3 regions of the Pseudomonas sp. SWRI51 genome follow, and region 3 is predicted to be linked to each of the others. Evidence: riboswitches for the same ligand, from Rfam matches in the RefSeq annotation. Region 3 holds a riboswitch; each other region holds the start of a gene.
What was found. A riboswitch is a leader RNA that binds a small molecule or an ion and turns the genes downstream of it on or off. The one in region 3 is predicted to bind cobalamin.

Region 1 (6,888 bases), on a different contig from region 3:
AGCGTCAGCGGTACCACGGCGATAAACCAGGCGCTCACACCATGGCTGCGCCAGCCCCGGCCACCGGCGTTCAGGCGCTTTTCCAGGTTGCTCGCCAGGTTGCCGAAGCCCACCAGCGGGTGGCGCCGCTGCGGCTCGCCAAACAAGGCGTCCAACGCAACGCCTGCGACGGTCAGTAACGCCACGCTCATGGGCGTTCTCCCCAGTGGTTCTCAAACAGCATGTCGTGCAACGGACGCTCCTCGGCCCAGTTTTCCATGACCAGCATCGGCGCCGGGTAAAACGCAGCAACCGGCCCCAGGCACAACACCGCCACCGCTTTTGCGCCGGCCGGCATGCCCAGCAGCTCGCCCAGCGCCTGCGGGTCGAACAGCGACACCCAGCCCATGCCAAGGCCTTCGGCACGCGCGGCCAGCCACAGGTTCTGGATAGCGCAGGCAAGCGATGCCAGGTCCATCTCCGGCAGGGTGCGGCGGCCAAAAATATGCGGCTCGCGGTTGTCCATCAATGCCGCGACCAACACCTCGGCGCAGTCGCCGATACCCTCGACCTTGAGCTGCATGAACGCATCGGAGCGCTCGCCCAGTGCCTCAGCGGTGCGCAGGCGCTCCTGCTCGACCAACGCCTGGATACGCTCGCGCAACGCACGCTGGCTGATGCGGATAAACCGCCATGGCTGCATGAGGCCGACGCTGGGCGCCTGGTGCGCGGCGCTCAGCAGGCGCCCGAGCAGCTCAGGCGCCACCTCGCCACCGATGAAGTGGCGCATGTCGCGGCGCTCACCGATGGCCCGGTAGATAGCCGCGCGTTCTGCGTCGCTGTAAGCGTGTTCATTCATGGTCGCAACAATGCCGCCGCCGCATCGGGGTTGGAAGGGAAATAGAAGTGTACGTATGAAGCCGTCAGCCGGCCGGTGCGGTACACCGCTTCGTTACCGCGCCCGCCATTGGGGCTCAGGCCGCGAGCGATGGGCTCAAGCTCGGTGCTGGTCAGCGAATGGTGATACGTGTGCCCACGCAAAGTGCCTTCAGGCAGCTCGACCGCCTGTAGCGCCAGCGCAGCCAGGCGCTTCTGCATGGTTGCCTCGCCGCTCAGCAACCCCAGCAGCGCGGCGCGCTCGCCCGCCACATCGGTCAGCGCATCGAGCAGGTAAAGCATGCCGCCACATTCGGCCAGCAGCGGCTTGCCCTGGGCGTGGTGGGCACGGATCGCCTCGAGCATCGGCGCATTGGCCGCCAGCGCGTGGTGGTGCAGCTCCGGATAGCCGCCGGGCAAGTACAGGCTGTCTACCGCCGGCAGCTCACGGTCGTGCAGCGGCGAGAAGAACTCAAGGTGGGCGCCCAGATTGCGCAGCAGCTCAAGATTGGCGCCATACAGGAAGGCAAAGGCTTCGTCGCGGGCCACGCCAATGCGCACCCCGGCCAGCGTAGCGGCGGGTTGCTGCAGCAGCGGCGCGGCAAAGCTGACCGGCGGCGGCAAGGCCGCATCGCAACTGGCGCCGAGTGCTTCGGCGGCGGCATCCAGGCGGGCGTCGAGGTCGTTCAGCTCGCTGGCCTGCACCAGGCCTAGGTGGCGGCTGGGCAACTCGATACCCCGCTCGCGGGACAGCCCGCCATACCAGCGCAGGCCTTCGGTCAGGCTACCTTCGAGCAGTTGCGCATGGCGCAGGCTGCCGACCCGATTGGCCAGTACGCCAGCGAATGGCAAATCGGGCTGATAGCGCGCAAGGCCCAGGGCCAGGGCGCCGAAGGTCTGGGCCATGGCGGTGCCGTCGATCACCGCCAGCACCGGCACGCCGAAGTGGCGGGCAAGGTCGGCACTGGACGGGGTGCCATCGAACAGCCCCATCACCCCTTCGATGAGGATCAGGTCAGCGTCGGCCGCCGCCTCCCACAGCAGGCGACGGCTTTCGTCGGCGCCGATCATCCACAGGTCGAGCTGGTACACCGGCGCGCCGCTGGCCCGCTCGAGAATCATCGGGTCGAGAAAGTCCGGGCCGCACTTGAACACCCGCACCTTGCGCCCCTGGTTACGGTGCAGGCGTGCCAGGGCCGCAGTGACCGTGGTCTTGCCCTGCCCCGAAGCCGGGGCGGCAATCAGCACGGCCGGGCAGTGCCGGGGTTGGCTCACAGTTCGACGCCTTTCTGCGCACGAATGCCGGCCTGGAACGCATGCTTGAGCATGCCCATTTCGGTGACGGTGTCGGCCATTTCAATCATTTCAGGCTTGGCCCCACGGCCCGTGACGATCACGTGCTGCATCGGCGGGCGCGCCTGGATGTCGGTCAGCACCTGGTCGAGGTCGAGATAGCCGTGCTTGAGGGCAATGTTCAGCTCATCGAGCACCACGAACTGCACCGCGGGGTCTTGCAGCAGTTGCCGCGATACCGCCCAGGCGGCCTCGGCTGCAGCGATGTCGCGCTGGCGGTCCTGGGTTTCCCAGGTAAAGCCCTCGCCCATCACGTGGTAGCGCACCTCGTCCGGGAAACGGCGGAAGAACAACTCTTCGCCGGTGCTGTTGCGGCCCTTGATGAACTGCACCACGCCGCACTGCATGCCATGGCCCAAGGCGCGTGCAAGCATGCCGAAGGCCGAGCTGCTTTTGCCCTTGCCGTTGCCGCTGAGCACCAGCAGCAGGCCGCATTCGTTGGGGGAGTTGGCGATGCGCTCGTCGATGAGCGCCTTCTTGCGCTGCATGCGCGCCAGGTGGCGTTCGTCGCGTTCGGGGGATTCGCTCATCAGGGGTCTCCGCAAACTGCCGCGCGGTGGCGGCAGGTAAAAGGCGGGCATACGGAGAACGCGCAGGAGCTGCGGCATTAGCCACAGTGCACCGCGCATCACCCTCCGTGATGCCGTTGGCAGTTACAGGCCGGTCTCCGGGCTTGTGAGTGGGGCAAAGGCCCCGGCCTGCGCGCCTTCCCGGGTGAGAGCACCCAGTGGCCGTGCGCGGCGTCGACTCACCTACCGTTGCGGGGGCAGCGCCGGAATCGCGCCATGCTGGCACCCACCGGCTTCCCAGTTTCACCCCGCCAAGGCTTGGCTCGCAGGGCACCTGAAACACGCGCGAAGGTTAGAGGGTTGCACCCTGAGCGTCAATGAACGAAGGCCGCAATGGCCTGGATCAATGGCCGATCTGCCAGCTTGTGCCACACTGAGTACAGTGATATCACTTAGCCAGCACCCAGCTGACCTCAATACAATTACAAGGAGAGCGCAGCATGCAAGGCCTGACCATCAATAATCAGCATCTGGAGTTCCTGCGCCCGGCACTGGAGCGCTGGATCGACTGCATCGACCGTTGCAACCAGTTCCATGGCGACAACGAGGCGCCCTACTGGCATGGCACAGCAGCCAATGTCGGCCTGCTGGCCGCTGCCGCCTGGCAGAGCGAGCTGGCCGCATTGGAGCAGACCGTCAGCAAGAAGCAGCGCGACGAAGGCGAGCGTGACGCCCGCTGCGACCTGTCGATCAGTAGCGCCGAAGCATCCGTGTACTTGCATGCCAGCCAGCGCTGGCCGCGCATTGCGCGTTTGGACATGACCGCGGCGCTGCTGGAAACCGCCGTGCAGGCCAAATGCATCGCCTACCCCAGCCAGCTCAAGGCCGGCGCCCTGTTCGTCACGCCATGGAAGGCCGGCCAGCACGCAAGCCCCGAGGAACTGCAGGACCTGGTGGACGATCTGCAAAAGCACACCGCCTGCGCGGTGGCGTGGTACTTCCCGTATGCCTATCGCAAGCTGCACAACGAGCTGGGGCAGTACTTTCCCGGGGTGGCGTTGCTGCTCAAGCAGGCGTGACCGGGTCAGCCGAAGAAGCGCTCGACCAAGCCTGCATCATTCAGGCGCGCTGCGTAGGCGGCGCGGTCGAACAGCTGGCCGGTGCGCAGGTCATAAACCGGCCCGGACGCGGGGGCGGCCACCTCACTTAACCGCACATTGACGAAGTGGTACTCGGCGCCGCGGATCTCGCGCAGCGAATCGATGCGAAAGTACGAGCCCGGCACGAACAGCGTTTCGGCCTCGTTGGCATGGCCTGAAAACGCGCTGACCGGCGTGCCATTGCGATAGCTGCCTGCTGGCAACTCGAATACCACGGAGGTGTCATCGAAAACGCCCTCAACGCCGCTGGCAGTCTTGAGGTTGTTGTCGGCGGCGAACTGGCGCACCACATACGGGTTTTCGGTAAACGAGGTCAGGTCGGTATTGACCAGCACATCGCCCACATTGAACTGCCCGTTACGGAAGTGCGTACCGCTGGTGCTGCGCAGGCCATGGCCGCCGCGATATAGCGGCACATCGCTGTTTTTCGGCAGACGCTCCAGATCATCAGCGAGCTTGGTCACGTAGTCCACTTCATCGCCGTAGGGGAAATCGCGCACGCCTTCGCGCAGGAAGCGGTTGATCTGCGAATCTTCCTCGGTGTACATCAGGATCAGGTGATTCTTGTAGCGGCCGTCCTGCTGATAGGTGTAGGCCGGCGTGCCGCCGTCATCGACATAATCGAAACCGTTGTCGTCCACTTGCGGGTCGTCTTCATCATCGAGTTCAGGGATATCCTGGTCGCCCAGCAACGCCTCCTGCCGCGCCCGGGCGTTGTCCGAGAGGGTGCGCTCGCGCAGCGCATCCGGGCGCATGTACTCGTCCCAGAACGCTGAAGGCTCGCTGGCCAGGTTGCCGGTTGGCGCGCCACCGGCCAGACGTGGCGGTGCCAGCAACTCCCACTCCCCCTCAGCATTGAGCCGCACCGGGCGCAGGGGCCCGAACGCAAACGGATTGTCGGCAGGCACGATCAGCCAGCTCGATGTCTCCGGGCTATAGCGCACGCGATAGGGAACACCTTCCAGCTCGATCCAGCAACTGCCGTCGGTGCCCATGCGCACCCCTTCCAAGCGGCCCTGCCCTAGCGGCTTTGCATCCAGCACGTCATTGGCCTCGATGCCATCGAGACCGGCCGAGGGCGCCTCAAGCACCTCCCAATCGGCCAGCGAGGTTTGCAGTTCGTGAAAAGGCGTCTGGTACGAAAGCAGCGCCATGCTACTGCCTGCGCCCACATCGACCATGCTCAGTGCGGCGAACACTGAATCCAGAATCGCCGCACGCATTGCCGCCTGGCGTTGCTGGGCGCTGCCCGCATGCACGGCAGCATCGATATCCAGGCCAAGCTTTGCAAGGGTCACGCCGAGCAACCCCAGCGACACTGGCCAGCCCATCGGCACAAAGCCACCAAAGACCTGCAGGAAAGCGCCGAGATAGCCGCGCCACATGGCCTTGCGCAACTGACTGTTGTCAGTCATGCGTGCGGCATTGCTCTGCATCTGGTTACGCGCCTGCTCGGTAACGAAAGCAAAGAATGAGGGGCCAACCGGCTTGCGGGCACCTTCCAGCAAAACCAGTGCAGCTTCGTCGCTGTCACTGGCACCTAGCGCCGCCAACGCATCGCCCACCGCTTGCAGCGAAGCCGCGTCATGGGGGTCGGCTACCAGGCCGCGCTTGAACCGCGCCACCTGCTCAGTGTTTGCCAACTGTTCCCGTAGCCACTGCGCCACTGCCTGCAGGGAAGCAAAAGCCTGCAAGGGCTGCTCGGCCCACGGCAAGTACAGCAAGACACCACTGCCAGCGCCCTGCAATACATAAAGGCAGGCACCTGAGACCGCTCCCAGCTCGTAGGCTTCGGCTAACGCGCCGTCCGCCACGGCCTGCTCACGCAACTGCGCAAGGGTAAGTTGCGCATCACTCAAGCCCAACCAGGTGCGCAACTGCTGCGTATCTTCAGGGCTGATACGCCCTTCGCGCTGGGCAACCACGCACTGGCCTAGCAAGTTGACCTTGGCCAGCACTGCAAAGTGGTCCGCTTGCTCGGCCCAAAAGGCGTCGACCTGCTGGCGATACGCCTGGGCAAAGTTCAGCGCCCAGAAGTCGGCCTGTACATCGCGCGGCAGCACCGCCACTTCATTAAGTTCGTCAAAGCGGCTGGCGTGGGGGCCTTGCCGATAGAAGCCGCTGTAGACGCTCAGCTCATCGGACGCCTCCTGAAATGCAGGCTCGAAGCGTTCGATCATCAGCTCAGGAAAGCGCATGGAGCGTGTCGGCGCCTGGTTGTGCGCCCAACCGGTGAAGCTGCGGCCACTGCTGCTAGCTCCGCTGAACTGGTGCCACCAGACCGATTGCGGGTCGAGGTCCTTGCCGGTGTGCTTGCGCAGAATGCGCGCAGCCTCGCTGATTGCTAGCTGGCCGGGGTCTGGGTAGGCGTGCAGCAGGCGCTGCGCCATACGCGTAAGTTCACGGCCGGTGCCGAGCACTGCCAGATTGTGCTGCAAGGTTTGTTCGATGGAGTCCATGGGGCCGCCTCTCTATTGAAGAAGCGCCCATGGTCGGCTGATAGCAGCTGGATGTGCGGTAGATAAAGCCGCTAGGGATTCTGCGCCAGATGGCCTGGGGCCAATACCCGCTTGGCCTGCAGGTAGGCCTTGGCCCAGTAGCTGTTGGACAGGTAGTCCAGGCGCACCGTGCCACCGGTGGACGGGGCATGCACAAAGCGCCCCTCCCCCACATAGATACCCGCATGGCTGACCTGCGCCCCGCCATTGGTGGCAAAGAACACCAGGTCGCCCGACTGCAGGGCATTGATGTCGACATTGGGGGCACGCATGACGATCATGTCGCGGGTGGTCCGCGGCAGGCTGATACCGGCTGCATCGCGGTACACATAACCGATCAGGCCGCTGCAATCAAAACCTGAGTCCGGCGTGTTGCCACCCCAGCGGTACGGCGTGCCAACCAGGCCGATGGCGCGGAACAACACATCTTCGGCGGCCGGCGAAGCAGGCTGCTGATTGAAGGTAACGGTTGGGTAGACCGGCGCCGGGGCCGGAGCACGGCTGGAACAGGCC
Region 2 (6,888 bases), on a different contig from region 3:
TGTGCGCCGACGAACAAGCGCTAGACACCCAACTCACCGCCCTCAAGGAGCCCCGCCCATGACCGACAGCGTATTCGGCCCACGGATCGTTCAGAACCTGCTGGACACCGACTTCTACAAGATCACCATGATGCAGGCGGTGCTGCACAACTACCCCAACGCCGAAGTGGAATGGGAATTCCGCTGCCGCAACAACGAAGACCTGGCGCCGTACCTGGCCGAGATCCGCTACCAGGTCGAGCAGTTGAGCGAGCTGTCGGTCACCCTGGACCAGTTGGCCTACCTTGAGAAGATCCCGTTCATCAAGCCGGACTTCATTCGCTTCCTCAGCCTGTTCCGCTTCAACCTGCGCTACGTGCAGGTAGGCCTGGACGATGCCGGGCAACTGGCCATCCGCGTGCGCGGGCCGTGGCTGCACGTGATCCTGTTCGAAATCCCGTTACTGGCGATCATCAGCGAGGTGCGCAACCGCTACCGGTACCGCGACGTGGTCATCGAGCAAGTCGGCGAGCGCCTCTACCAGAAGCTTGATTGGCTCAAGGCCGAGGCCAGTGCCGATGAACTGGCCGGCTTGCAGCTGGCCGACTTCGGCACCCGGCGGCGCTTCTCGTACCGGGTGCAGGAAGAGGTGGTGCACATTCTCAAGCGGGACTTCCCCGGGCGCTTCGTCGGCACCAGCAACGTACACCTGGCCCGCGAGTACGACTTGAAACCCATCGGCACCATGGCCCATGAATGGTTCATGGCGCACCAGCAACTCGGCCCACGCCTGGTCGACAGCCAGGCTGCTGCGCTGGAATGCTGGGTTCGCGAATACCGCGGGCAGTTGGGTATCGCCCTGACCGACTGCATCGGCATGGATGCGTTCATGCAGGACTTCGATCTGTATTTTGCCAAGTTGTTCGACGGCCTGCGCCACGACTCCGGCGACCCATTGGTCTGGGCCGAAAAAGCCATCGCCCACTACCAGCGCCTGGGCATCGACCCGCAAAGCAAGACGCTGATCTTCTCCGACGGGCTGGACTTCGCCAAGATGCTCGAACTGTACCGGGCACTGAGCGGCCGCATTCACGTAAGCTTCGGTATTGGCACCAACCTCACCTGCGATATTCCGGGTGTGGCGCCGATGAACATGGTGATCAAGATGACCGCCTGCAACGGCGCCCCTGTGGCCAAGATTTCCGACAGCCCAGGCAAGACCCAATGCCGGGACGAGAATTTCGTGAGCTATCTGCGGCATGTGTTCAAGGTGGCGTGAGGAGCAAGCGGCAAGCAAAAGCGGATTGGCGCTTTCTTGCAGCTTGTAGCTTTGGGCTCGAAGGTCCAAAAAACGCTGTGAATCGGTAGGTGCATGGTTATAAGATAACGTTTCTTATCGTGATCTTTCTGCCTGTGACCTCTCCTCCATGACAAGCGCATCAGCCCCCCCTACCCTGCTATCCCAGCGCCTGCAGAGCATTGACGCCCTGCGCGGGCTGGTGATTCTCTTCATGCTGCTCGACCACGTGCGTGAGACGTTCTTCATGCATCATCAGGTCAGCGACCCGATGAACGTCGAACTGACCGACCCCGGTCTGTTTGCCAGCCGCACCCTCGCCCACTTGTGCGCACCTGTGTTCGTGCTGCTCACAGGGCTGTCAGCCTGGCTGTACGGCGAGAAGTACCAGGGCCGTGGGGATGTCTCGGCGTTTCTGTTCAAGCGCGGACTGTTTCTGGTGGCGCTGGAATTCACTCTGGTCAACTTCGCCTGGACCTTCCAGTTGCCGCCGACGGTGATCTACCTGCAGGTCATCTGGGCGATTGGCATCAGCATGATTGCCCTGTCCGTACTGGTGTGGCTGCCGCGCGCTGCGCTCATCACCCTGGGCACAGTGATCATTGCCGGGCATAACCTGCTCGATGCCCTGCATTTTGGGCCTGAGTCGGCACTGCACGTGCCGTGGGCCATCCTGCATGACCGTGGCTGGCTGCAAGCCTGCGACAGCCTGCGCCTGCGCACTTCCTACCCAGTGCTGCCGTGGATTGGCGTAATTGCCATAGGCTATGGCCTTGGGCCGTGGTTTGGCCGTGCCAGCCAGGCAGGGGCCCGGCAAAAGCGCCTGTTGCTGGCCGGTAGCGCGGCACTGCTTGGGTTCGCGCTGCTGCGCCTGATCAATGGCTACGGCGAAGCGCCATGGAGCAGCTACGCGAACGTCACGCAAAGTGTGATGAGCTTTTTCAACATCACCAAGTACCCGCCGTCGCTGGTGTTTCTGACCCTGACGCTGGGCTGTGGGCTGTTGTTACTGCGCGGCTTCGAACGAGCCGGGACTACCCGCTGGATCAACGCGCTGACAGTGTTTGGCGCGGCGCCCATGTTCTTCTACCTGCTGCACCTGTATGTGCTGAAGCTGTTGTACCTCGCCTGCGTGGCGGTGTTTGGGCTCAACCGTGGCGGGTATTTCGGTTTTGAGGCTATCAGTGCGGTTTGGCTGGTGGCAGTGGTACTGGCGGCTGCCCTTTACCTGCCAGTGCGTTGGTTCGCGCAGTTGAAGGCTCGCCGGCGGGATATCGCCTGGCTCAAGTATCTGTAATGCCACTATCTGCCCCTACACCGCGCTGTGGTTTATGTGGGCAGCAAAAACGTTTCCCCCTGGCGGCTGATGGTCTACCATGCCGTCCGCCGGTTTCCCCAGGGAACTAACAGGGAATCCCCGGCTTGCCAGTGGCAAGCCAACGGGAACTGCCCCCGCAACTGTAGGTGCCGAGCCCGCGCCATCAATGCCACTGGAGCGAACCTCCGGGAAGGCTGGCGCAGGGCCAGGACGCACCAGTCAGGAGACCTGCCGGCGCACATTCACCAACCGGCGGGGTGTCCGGGATGGCCATCTCCACCCCTTGCGGGTGCTGTCCGTTGCCGGCCGCAATGGGCCTTGCGATGCCTGTCCGTGTGTTCATGCCGTACACAGCCCGATAGGAGATCGCCCCTCATGCTGCCCCGTTTCGCCACACTGCTCGCCAGCCTGTCGCTGGCATGTGCTGCCCATGCTGGCGCCACGCACTACCCGCTGACCGTCGACAACTGCGGTGTAGCGCAGACCTTCGCCCAAGCCCCGGAGCGTGCAGTGACCATCGGCCAGGCCGGCACCGAAATGCTCTATGCCTTGGGCCTTGGTGAGAAGCTTGCGGGCACCTCGCTGTGGTTCAACAACGTGCTCCCCGAGTTTGCCGAACAGAATGCCAAGGTGCCGCGTTTGGCGGACAACGACCCAAGCTTTGAGGCCGTAGTCGGCAAGCGCCCGCAGTTGGTGGCGGTGCAGTTCGAGTGGATGGTCGGCGCCCAGGGCGTGGTCGGCACCCGCGAGCAGTTCGCCGAGCTTGAAATCCCGACCTACCTGCTGCCATCGGACTGCGAGGGCAAGGACAATCTGGTGGGCGCCGACGGCACCCGCCTGCAGCCGTTTCGTATCGACAGCATCTATAAAAGCATCAGCGAGCTTGCCGAAATCTTCGACGTTCAGGCGCGGGGCGTGGCCCTCAATGACCAACTCAAAGGCAAGCTCAAGCATGCTCGCCAGCAGCTTGCCGGCAAGGACCTCAGCGCCACCAGCGCGCTGTTCTGGTTCTCCAGCGCCGACCTTGAGATGGACCCTTATGTAGCAGGCCGCCAGGGCGTGGCCGATTTCATGCTGCAAACCCTGGGCGTGCGCAACGTGGTCGAGTCCAACGAGGAGTGGCCGACCGTGGGCTGGGAGACGCTGGCCAAAGCCAATCCCACATGGCTGATCATCGCGCGCATGGACCGCCGCCGCTTCCCGGCGGACGACGTCGAAAAGAAGCTTGAATTCCTGCACAGCGACCCGGTAGCAAAGAACATGGACGCGGTCAGGAACGGCCGCGTAATAGTGCTCGATGCTGACGCCATGCAAGCCGGCATCCGCTTGTTCCCTGGGCTGGAGCGCCTGTCCACGGCCTTCGCCACCGGTAAAGCACCGCAACCATGAACCGCATGCTTCCTCTTGGCGCCGTCGCGCTGCTTGCCTTGCTGGCAGCGCTGCTGGCCGGTATCGCAATCGGCGAAACGCGCCTGAGCTTCGAGGTGGTCGCCCAGGTGCTGGCCAACCACCTGTGGCAGGCAGGCCACGTGCTCGACCCGATAGACGCCGGCATCATCTGGAACTACCGCCTGCCGCGCACGCTGGTGGCTGCCGCCTGTGGTGCTGGCCTGGCCACCTGCGGGGTAATCCTGCAGGCGCTGTTGCGCAACCCGCTGGCCGAACCCTACCTGCTAGGCCTGTCTGCCGGCGCATCGACCGGCGCCGTGGCAGTTGGTTTGCTGGGCTTGGGGGGGACGCTGCTGTCATTGTCTGGTGGTGCTTTCGTCGGTGCGTTGGCGGCGTTCGCGCTGGTTTTGCTATTGGCGCGCGCCAGCGGCAGCAGCCACAACAACGCCCAGGTAATTCTTGCCGGCATTGCCGGCTCGCAGCTGTTCAACGCGCTTACGGCGTTTCTGATCACCAAGTCGGCTACCGCCGAGCAGGCCCGCGGCATCATGTTCTGGCTGCTGGGCAACCTCAGCGGTGTGCGCTGGCCATCGGTGTGGCTCGCCCTACCTGTGGCCCTGCTGGGGCTGGTGGTGTGCCTGTGGCACCGCCGCGCGCTGGATGCCTTCACCTTTGGCGCCGACTCCGCCGCCTCACTCGGGGTGCCGGTGCGCCGCACGCAACTGCTGCTGATCAGTTGTGCCGCGCTGGTCACGGCGGTGATGGTGTCGATCGTCGGCGCCATCGGTTTTGTCGGCCTGGTTATCCCCCATGCCCTGCGCTTGCTGCTGGGCCCGGGGCATAGCCGCCTGCTGCCTGCCAGTGCGCTCGGCGGAGCGCTGTTTCTGATCGTCGCTGACATTCTTTCGCGCACACTGATCAGCGGGCAGGTAATCCCGGTGGGCGTGGTCACTGCGCTGATCGGCGCACCGGTGTTTGCACTGATTCTGATCAGCCGCCGGGGCCGCCCATGACCCTCCTGCATACCATCGTCAGCGCCCCGCTCGCCTGCCAGGGCTTGAGCTTGCGGCTGAGTGGGCGCGAGGTTTTGCAGGGCATCGACCTTGCGGTAAAAGCCGGCGAAACCCTGGGCATCGTAGGGCCCAACGGTTCGGGCAAATCGACCTTGCTCAAGCTGCTCGCCGGGCTGCTTACGCCAAGTAGCGGCAGCGTGGAACTGCTCGGTGAGCCATTAGCCAAGCTACCGCGCCGGCGCGTCGCACAGTTGCTTGCACTGGTGGAGCAACAGGCCGACACCCAGGACAGCATCAGTGTCTACGACGCCGTGGCACTAGGCCGCACACCGTGGCTGTCGGCACTGGCGCCGTTCAGCAAGGCCGACCGCGCCATTGTCGAGCAAGCCCTGGCGGACGCTGATGCCAGCCACTTGGCCACGCGCATCTGGCGCGAGCTGTCCGGTGGCGAGCGCCAGCGCGTGCACATCGCCCGGGCCCTGGCCCAACGCCCGCAGTTGTTGCTGCTGGACGAGCCGACCAACCACCTCGATATTCAGCACCAACTGAGCCTTCTGCATCAAGTTCAGGCGCTGCCGGTGACCACCTTGGTGGCGCTGCACGACCTCAATCAGGCGCTCACCTGCGACCGCCTGGCGGTGCTCGACAAAGGGCGCCTGGTCGCGCTTGGCACCCCAGAAGCGGTACTGACCCCGGAGCGTTTACTGAGCACTTTCGGTGTGCAGGCCCACTACCTGACCGACCCATTCGATGGCGCGCGCATCCTGCGTTTTCGCGCCCCCTGAACAGGATGTTCTGCCCATGTTGCTGCGCCCTGCTGCCCTGCTGCTCACCACGCTATTCGCCGCCACAGGCGCGCTAGCTGAAGTGCATGAAGTAAGGATGTTGAACCGCGGCGCTGATGGCGCCATGGTGTATGAGCCCGACCACCTGCGTATCGCACCTGGCGACACGGTGCGGTTTCTACCCACCCAGGCCGGGCACAACGCCGCCAGCATCGCGGGCCTGCTGCCGGACGGCGCGGTGGCATTCAAGAGCAAGATCAATCAGCCGTTCGAGCAGACCTTCGCAACACCAGGTCTGTACGGCATCCAGTGCATTCCTCACCTGGCGATGGGTATGGTGATGCTGATACAGGTAGGCGAACCCGGCGCGGCGACGATCCCCGAAGCCCTGCCCGACCGTGCCAGGCGCCGCCTGGCTGCGCAACTGGAGAAGTTGCGGGCACAGCCTTGAGGCGGGTGGTGCAGCCGCCCAGTGGGCGGTTCTGCAAGTGTGCGCCGTCAGGCAATCCTTGGCCTGATCGGCGTCCATCCTGCAGCGGTGGTGAAGTGGCTTGGCTGAGCGAGGGCTTACGCCAACGCGCCAGCGCATCACCGGCCCTTCTTGTATCGCCTTAAACGCCTTATTGGTTCAGTTTCCACTGCTCTTTTTCTTGGGGAGTAAGGCTGGCCTTTACCTCGCCGAATGTCTGATTGAACTCGCCACTGACATTGCCAAACACCGAGAAATTGGTCAGCAAATAGCGCTTCACTGTCGTTGGCCATCGACCCTGGCGATGGGCAGCGTTAATGATGCCCTTGGCGTCCTGATAAGTGGTTTGGCGATTGACTTCGGTCAAGCGGCGTTCAAAATCGCCGAAGGTCCATTCATCGGTGCGGGCTTCGAATTCGTCGAGCAATTTAACTTTATAGAGAGCAAGGTTTGGCATCGTGCGTCTTCCTTTGGTTGTATGGAAAGAAGACGGTAAGCGACCCTAGGCGGTTTGAAAATATACACGGTGTTACTCAAACCGATTGATAGGTAGGAAGTTTCTGACTTCTATCTGACATTACAAGCATCAAGTTCAGCCTGGCGTTGCAAGCGCGTTTCAATGCCCAGGCGGTAACGGC
Region 3 (6,888 bases):
GATCAGCACACCACCGATTTTAGGGTCGATGGCGGTCAGGCACAGTGCCAGTTTGAGGTCGTCGGCCCCGACCACGGCGGCCAGGGGAAATTGCACGGGTTCGGTCATGGTCAGCAGTCTTCCTCGCCCTCGAGCAACTGTTGCTCAAGGCTTTCGCGGTAGTCGCCCGGTTCCTGCCAGAGCCCGCGTTGCTGGGCTTCCAGCAAGCGCTCGGTAAGGTCGCGCAAGGCTTCGGGGTTGTGTTCACGCATGAAATCACGGGTGGCCGGGTCGAGCACGTAGGCGTCGGCCAGGCCCTGGTAATGGTGGTCGTCGATCAGGTGGGTGGTGGCATCGAAGGCGAACAGGTTGTCCACCGTGGCCGCCAGCTCGAAAGCACCTTTATAGCCATGCCGCTTGGCGCCGTCGATCCACTTGGGGTTGAGGGCGCGGGCGCGTATTACCCGGTTGAGTTCCTCTTTAAGGGTGCGGATACGCGGGCGGTCGGCCTGGCTGTGGTCGCCGTGGTAACTGGCGCGGGTACTGCCGGCCAGGGTTTCGGCGGCAGCCAGCATGCCGCCCTGGAACTGGTAGTAATCGTTGGAATCGAGCAGGTCATGCTCGTGGTTGTCCTGGTTCTGCAGCACCGCCTGCACCTGGCTCAGGCGCTGGGCGAAACGCTCGCGGGCCGGGGTGCCTTCGTCGGCGGTGCCATAGGCGTAGCCACCGTGGTTGAGGTACACCTCGGCCAGGTCGTCGCGGCTGTTCCAAAGGCGCCCGTCGATGGCGTTCTGCACCCCGGCGCCGTAAGCACCAGGCTTGGCGCCGAAAACACGCCAGCCGGCCTGGCGTGCTGCAAGTTCGGCGTCCATGCCCTCACCGACCAGCGCCTGGCGCTCGGCGCGCACGCGGGCGGCAAGGGGGTTGAGGTCATCCGGCTCGTCCAGCGCGGCAACCGCCTGCACCGCCGCATCGAACAGGCGAATCAGGTTGCCGAAAGCATCACGGAAGAACCCCGACACCCGCAGCGTAACGTCGACCCGAGGGCGGTCGAGCAAGCTCAGCGGCAAGATTTCGAAATCATCGACACGCTGACTGCCGGTAGCCCATACCGGGCGCACGCCCATCAGCGCCATGGCCTGGGCGATATCATCGCCGCCGGTACGCATGGTCGCGGTGCCCCACACCGAAAGGCCGAGCTGGCGCAGGTGGTCGCCGTGATCTTGCAGATGGCGTTCGAGGATCAGGTTGGCCGAGGCAAAGCCCAGGCGCCAGGCGGTGGTGGTGGGCAGGTTGCGCACATCCACGGTGTAGAAGTTGCGCCCGGTCGGCAGCACATCCAGGCGCCCACGGCTGGGCGCGCCACTGGGGCCGGCCGGCACGAAGCGCCCGGCCAGCGCCGCCAGCAACGCGTCGATTTCGGCAGGGCCGCAGGCGTCCAGGCGCGGCGCCACCTCGTTGCGCAGGGCGTGCAGCACGTCTATGACCGGCAGCCAGCTACTGTCGTCCGGCAATGCCAAGGTTGCCTCCAGGGCCTGGCCGATCAGCGTCAGCGCAAGCTGCTCAAGGCGCTCGCGGGTGTCACCCGTGATGCGCCAGGGCGCGCTGTCGACCGCTTGCAGCAGCGCCGGGCGCGGCCCTTGCCAGGGCTCGCCGAGGTCGCAGTCCAGCGGGTCGAAGCCCAGCGCCATGGCCTTGGCCAAGGTGCGAATCAAACTTGCATTGCCGCCGCGACCGTCGCCACGCTCGACCCGCAGCAACGCCAGCAGCGTATCACTGCGCAGGCGGCCCTGTGGCGACTCGCCGAACACGTGCAGGCCATCGCGGATCTGCGATTCCTTGAGGTCGCACAGATAGGTGTCCAGCCGCGGCAGCCACACCGCCGCATCGTCCAGCTGGCCCTCGAGTTGCAGCTCGCGGTCGATGTGGTTGGCCTTGACCAGTTCCAGAATGTCCCGCTGCAACTCACGTGCTCGGCGCGGGTCGAGCAATTGCGCTTCATAATATTCGTCGGCCAGTTGCTCCAGATCGCGCAGCGGGCCGTAGGATTCGGCGCGGGTCAGCGGCGGCATCAAGTGGTCGATGATAACCGCCTGGGTACGGCGCTTGGCCTGGGCGCCCTCACCCGGGTCGTTGACGATGAACGGATAGATGTTCGGCAGTGGCCCGAGCAATGCGTCCGGCCAGCATTCACGCGACAGGCCCACACCCTTGCCCGGCAGCCACTCAAGGTTGCCGTGCTTGCCGACGTGGATAACCGCATCGGCGGCGTAGCTGTTGCGCAGCCAGAAGTGAAACGCCAGGTAACCATGGGGGGGCACCAAGTCCGGGTCGTGGTACACCGCACTCGGGTCGACCTGGTAGCCCCGCGCAGGCTGAATGCCGACAAAGGTCAGGCCATAGCGCAGCCCGGCAACCATCAGCCGGCCGTTACGGTGCATCGGGTCCTGCTCGGGGGCGCCCCAACGTTCCAGCACGGCGCGCTGGTTGGCCTGCGGCAACTGGGCAAAGGCGGCTTGATAGTCGGCCAGGCTCAAGCTTTGGGCGCAGGGGCGTTGGTCGAGGTGGTCAAGGTCGTTGGTTACGCCGCCGAGCAGTTGCTGAATGAGCGCAGTGCCGCTGTCCGGCAGCCCGGCAACCGGGTAGCCCTGCCCCTGCATGGCCTGCAGGATATTCAGCGCCGCCCCCGGCGTATCCAGGCCGACACCGTTGCCGATGCGCCCGTCGCGGGTCGGGTAGTTGGCCAGCACCAGGGCGACGCGCTTTTGCGGGTTATCCAGGCGCGCCAGTTCGACCCAGCGGCGCGCAAGTTCAGCGACAAAGTCCATGCGCTCAGGGTGCGCGCGGTAGCACACCACGTCGGACTGGCTGCGCTCGCTGTGCCAGGCAAGGTCTTTGAAACTCACCGGGCGGGTGATGATGCGCCCGTCCAGCTCCGGCAAGGCAATGTGCATGGCCAGGTCACGGGCGCCCAGGCCCTGCGCGCTCTGCTGCCACGCCGGCTGGTTGTCCTGGGCGCAGATCGCCTGCAACACCGGCACGTCACGGCGCAGCGGGCGCAGGTTGGGGCGTTCGGGGCTGGACAGGGCAAAGCCTGTGGTATTGATGATGACCTCGGCCTCGACCTCGTCCATCCACGCCTCGACCTGTTCAAGGCATGCTGACTCCTTCAGGCTGGCCACGGCGATCGGCAACGGGTTCAGCCCGCAGGCCTGCAGGCGCTGGCAGAACACATCGATGAACCCGGTGTTGGCCGCCTGCAGGTGCGAGCGGTAGAACAGCAGCGGAGCCACTGGCCACTGCGGGTTCCATTCGGCGTACCAGTCCTGCAGCACCGCACTGGGCAGTGTTGGGTGGTAAACCGCCGTGCGCGGCAGCGGCTGGGGTTCGTCCCAGGCGTAATCGCGCTCCAGCCAAAGGCTTGCGAGGCAGTTGAACAGGTTGAGCGCATTGGCCTTGCCGCCTTGGCGCAGGTAATGCCAAAGGCGCTCGGCCTGCGCCCCGGTGACATTGCCCAGGCCGGTGAGCTCCGGGTCCGGGCGGTCATCGCCCGGCACCATGATCAGTTGCACGCCGCGGCTGGCCAGCTCGACCAGTTGCTCGACGCCATAGCGCCAGTAACCGACCCCGCCGTGCAACGACACCAGAATCACCTTGGCATGGCGCAGCACCTCGTCGACATACAGGTCGACCGAAGCGTGGTTCTGCACCTGCATGGGGTTGGCCAGGCGCAGGCTGGGGAAGTGTTCAGGCAGTTGCTCGGCGGTTTCGGCGAGCAGCGCCAAGTGCGAATCGCCGCTGCACAGAATCACCAGTTCCGCTGGGGTCTGGCCAAGGTCAGCGATACTGTCGTCCGGCACGAAGCCGCCGGGCTGGGTGCGCAGCAGGTGCATCGGTCAGGCGCCCAGCGCCTGGCGCAGGCGGGCTTCCAGGTGCACGGCATCGAGGTCCTGACCGATCAGCACCAGGCGGGTGATGCGTGGTTCTTCGCTGCGCCAGGCGCGGTCGAAGTGTTTGTCGAAACGGGTGCCGACACCTTGGATCAACAGGCGCATCGGCTTGCCAGGGATGGCCGCGAAGCCTTTGGCGCGCAGAATGCCGAACTCGGTGACCAACTGCGTCAGGGCGCCCATCAGCAGGCTTTCGTCGGCTTCAGGCAGGTCGATGGAGATGGAGTCGAAGGCGTCGTGATCGTGGTCGTCATGGTCGTCGCCGTCGTGGTGCGAATCGTGGTGAGTGCGCCGGCCATCGATGTGCGCTTCGGATTCGGCACCGACACCCAGCAGCACGTCCAGCGGCAGCCGGCCACTGCTGGCCTCGATCACCTTGACCGCTGGCGGCAGCTCTTGCGCGACTTCTGCGCGGACCTTGGCCAGGCCTTCGGCGTCGATCAGGTCGGCTTTGTTCAACACCACCAGGTCGGCGCTGGCCAGTTGGTCGGCGAACAGCTCGTGCAGGGGCGACTCGTGGTCCAGGTTGGGGTCGAGCTTGCGCTGGGCGTCGACCTGGTCCGGGTAGGCGGCGAACGTGCCGGCGGCTACGGCCGGGCTGTCGACTACGGTAATGACCGCATCGACCGTACAGGCGTTACGGATTTCTGGCCACTGGAAGGCCTGCACCAAAGGCTTGGGCAGCGCCAGGCCGCTGGTTTCGATAAGAATGTGGTCAAGGTCGCCACGGCGGGCAACCAGTTCACGCATCACCGGGAAGAATTCTTCCTGCACGGTGCAGCACAGGCAGCCGTTGGCCAGCTCATAGACGCGGCCATTGGCCTCTTCTTCGCTGCAGCCGATGCTGCATTGCTTGAGGATTTCGCCATCGATGCCCAGCTCACCGAACTCGTTGACGATGACCGCAATGCGGCGGCCTTGGGCGTTGTCGAGCATGTGCCGCAGCAACGTGGTTTTACCCGAACCGAGAAAACCGGTAACGATGGTGACGGGGAGCTTGGCCAGTGTTTTCATGCGAGTGCCCTTGGCTGCAATGGCGCGGGCATGCGGCGGGACCGCCACGGGCGCTGATGGCCGGGCGTGTTCGCCACCGGATCACCCCGCCCGGTTTAAAGTCGAAAAGTTGCGAGGCAGGTCTCCTGGCTTGCACAGTGCCGGCCGCTAAGCCAGCAGGTGGGCGCCTTCCCGCATTCGCAGTGGCCATGCCAACCTTGTCGGATGTGCTTACAGTTGCGGGGGCAGCCGCGGCTTGACCGCGTTCCCGTCTTAGCTCCAGCACCGCTGGAGAACCTCGAAACGGCAAGGCTACGCAGTGCCCGCAATCCGGTCAACCGCCGTGGCGATTGACGCCCGCCCTGCCCCGTGATTTGCTAGCGAACTGCGTCCAGGTGCCCCTTAGGGGTGAAACGGGAAACCGGTGCGCCTTGAGCCTTTACAAAAGGGCCAGGCAAATCCGGTGCTGCCCCCGCAACGGTAAGCGAGAGAAGTGTCCAGACCACTGTGCCGCGCATTGGCATGGGAAGGTGACACTTGAACGGAGCCCTGCTCCGCCTCGCAAGCCCGGAGACCGGCCTGACGTCAACTCAACACCCCGCGGTGGGCGGGCGCTGTCGTTTACCCTGGGCCCTGGTGCCCGGGGTCGCCGCGCTTGCCCGTTGCCACAACAAAAGCAGCAGAGGAACGCGTCATGCCTATCAGCACCGCCAAACACAGCATCGCCACACCCGCCACGCTCAGCCAGCGCCTGATGGTTGCCATTGGCGCCAGCGTGCTGGGCCTGTCCCTGGTGTACTTCGCCGGTTTTTCGCATATCGAAGCGGTGCACAACGCGGCCCACGATACCCGCCACAGCGCCGCCTTCCCCTGCCACTGAGTAGCCCAGCATGATTACCCGTATCGCCCGTACCGCGGGCTTCAGCGGGCTGCTTGCAGCCTTGCTGCTGACGTTGCTGCAAAGTTTCTGGGTAGCCCCGCTGATTCTGCAGGCCGAAACCTATGAAAGCGCCGCCCCCGCGGCAAGCCACCCTGCTGAAGGTGAAGCTGTCGCCGCGCATGAACATGAACACAGTGCCGAAGCCTGGGAGCCTGAAGATGGCTGGCAGCGCGTGCTGTCCACCACCGGTGGCAATTTGGTGGTAGCCGTCGGCTTTGCCCTGATTCTCGCAGCGCTCTACAGCCTGCGCGCACCGGGCCGGGTCAGCAGCGGCGCCTGGTGGGGCCTGGCAGGCTTTGCGGTGTTCTGCCTGGCGCCGACACTGGGCCTGCCGCCCGAGCTGCCCGGCACGGCCGCTGCCGACCTGGGCCTGCGTCAGAACTGGTGGGTCGGCACCGCTGCCGCCACCGCTGTCGGCCTGGCACTGCTGGTGTTCGCCCGGCACTGGTTGCTCAAGGTGCTTGGCGCCGTGCTGCTGGTCATCCCCCACGTGATCGGCGCTCCACAGCCAGAGGTGCACGAAAGCCTGGCACCCGCCGCACTGGAGACTCAGTTCAAGATTGCTTCGTGGCTGACCAACGCGGCGTTCTGGCTTGCGCTGGGCCTGCTCAGTGCGTGGCTGTACCGCCGCTCCAGCGACGCCTGATGGCCTGCCCCCACCCCGAGCCTGTGCTGTTCGCAGGCTTCGGCTGCCGGCGCGGCTGCTCGCAGCAAACCCTGACAGCACTGCTGCACCAGACCCTTGCCAAGCATGCCCTGCCCTTGAACGCCGTGCGCGGCATCGCCAGCATTCAGGTCAAGGCCGACGAGCCTGGGCTGCTGGCGCTGGCCGAGGCACTCGGGTTGCCTTTGATCTGCTTCGAAGTCAGCCAGTTGGCGAGGGTTGAGCACCTGCTCAGCCAGCGGTCAGCCAGCGCCTTCGAACATACCGGTTGCTGGGGCGTTGCCGAAAGCGCCGCACTGGCTCTGGCCGAAGGCCACAGCCTGCTGCCTCACTTGCGGGTTACACGCCAAGTGCTTGATGGC

Region 1: it holds a riboswitch for cobalamin, as region 3 does, so the genes downstream of both, cobO (cob(I)yrinic acid a,c-diamide adenosyltransferase) here and cobW (cobalamin biosynthesis protein CobW) in region 3, are expected to answer to the same signal.
Region 2: it holds a riboswitch for cobalamin, as region 3 does, so the genes downstream of both, HU720_RS10305 (ABC transporter substrate-binding protein) here and cobW (cobalamin biosynthesis protein CobW) in region 3, are expected to answer to the same signal.

Annotation. Positions count from the first base shown of each region.
Region 1 covers NZ_JABWRG010000023.1:38,662-45,549, forward strand. The annotation lists gene cbiB (adenosylcobinamide-phosphate synthase CbiB) at 1-191, opposite strand, end outside; gene bluB (5,6-dimethylbenzimidazole synthase) at 188-838, opposite strand; gene HU720_RS10155 (cobyrinate a,c-diamide synthase) at 835-2,130, opposite strand; gene cobO (cob(I)yrinic acid a,c-diamide adenosyltransferase) at 2,127-2,738, opposite strand; cobalamin riboswitch at 2,849-3,070, opposite strand; gene HU720_RS10165 (hypothetical protein) at 3,218-3,796, shown strand; gene HU720_RS10170 (DUF6543 domain-containing protein) at 3,802-6,336, opposite strand; gene HU720_RS10175 (C40 family peptidase) at 6,408-6,888, opposite strand, start outside.
Region 2 covers NZ_JABWRG010000024.1:17,258-24,145, forward strand. The annotation lists gene HU720_RS10290 (nicotinamidase) at 1-62, shown strand, start outside; gene pncB (nicotinate phosphoribosyltransferase) at 59-1,258, shown strand; gene HU720_RS10300 (heparan-alpha-glucosaminide N-acetyltransferase domain-containing protein) at 1,407-2,573, shown strand; cobalamin riboswitch at 2,647-2,845, shown strand; gene HU720_RS10305 (ABC transporter substrate-binding protein) at 2,970-3,983, shown strand; gene HU720_RS10310 (iron ABC transporter permease) at 3,980-4,996, shown strand; gene HU720_RS10315 (ABC transporter ATP-binding protein) at 4,993-5,781, shown strand; gene HU720_RS10320 (pseudoazurin) at 5,798-6,232, shown strand; gene HU720_RS10325 (hypothetical protein) at 6,402-6,707, opposite strand; gene HU720_RS10330 (hypothetical protein) at 6,818-6,888, opposite strand, start outside.
Region 3 covers NZ_JABWRG010000001.1:19,716-26,603, reverse strand. The annotation lists gene HU720_RS00130 (AAA family ATPase) at 1-108, opposite strand, end outside; gene cobN (cobaltochelatase subunit CobN) at 111-3,872, opposite strand; gene cobW (cobalamin biosynthesis protein CobW) at 3,876-4,943, opposite strand; cobalamin riboswitch at 5,041-5,238, opposite strand; cobalamin riboswitch at 5,299-5,520, shown strand; gene HU720_RS00115 (CbtB domain-containing protein) at 5,617-5,802, shown strand; gene HU720_RS00110 (CbtA family protein) at 5,813-6,508, shown strand; gene HU720_RS00105 (cobalamin biosynthesis protein) at 6,508-6,888, shown strand, end outside.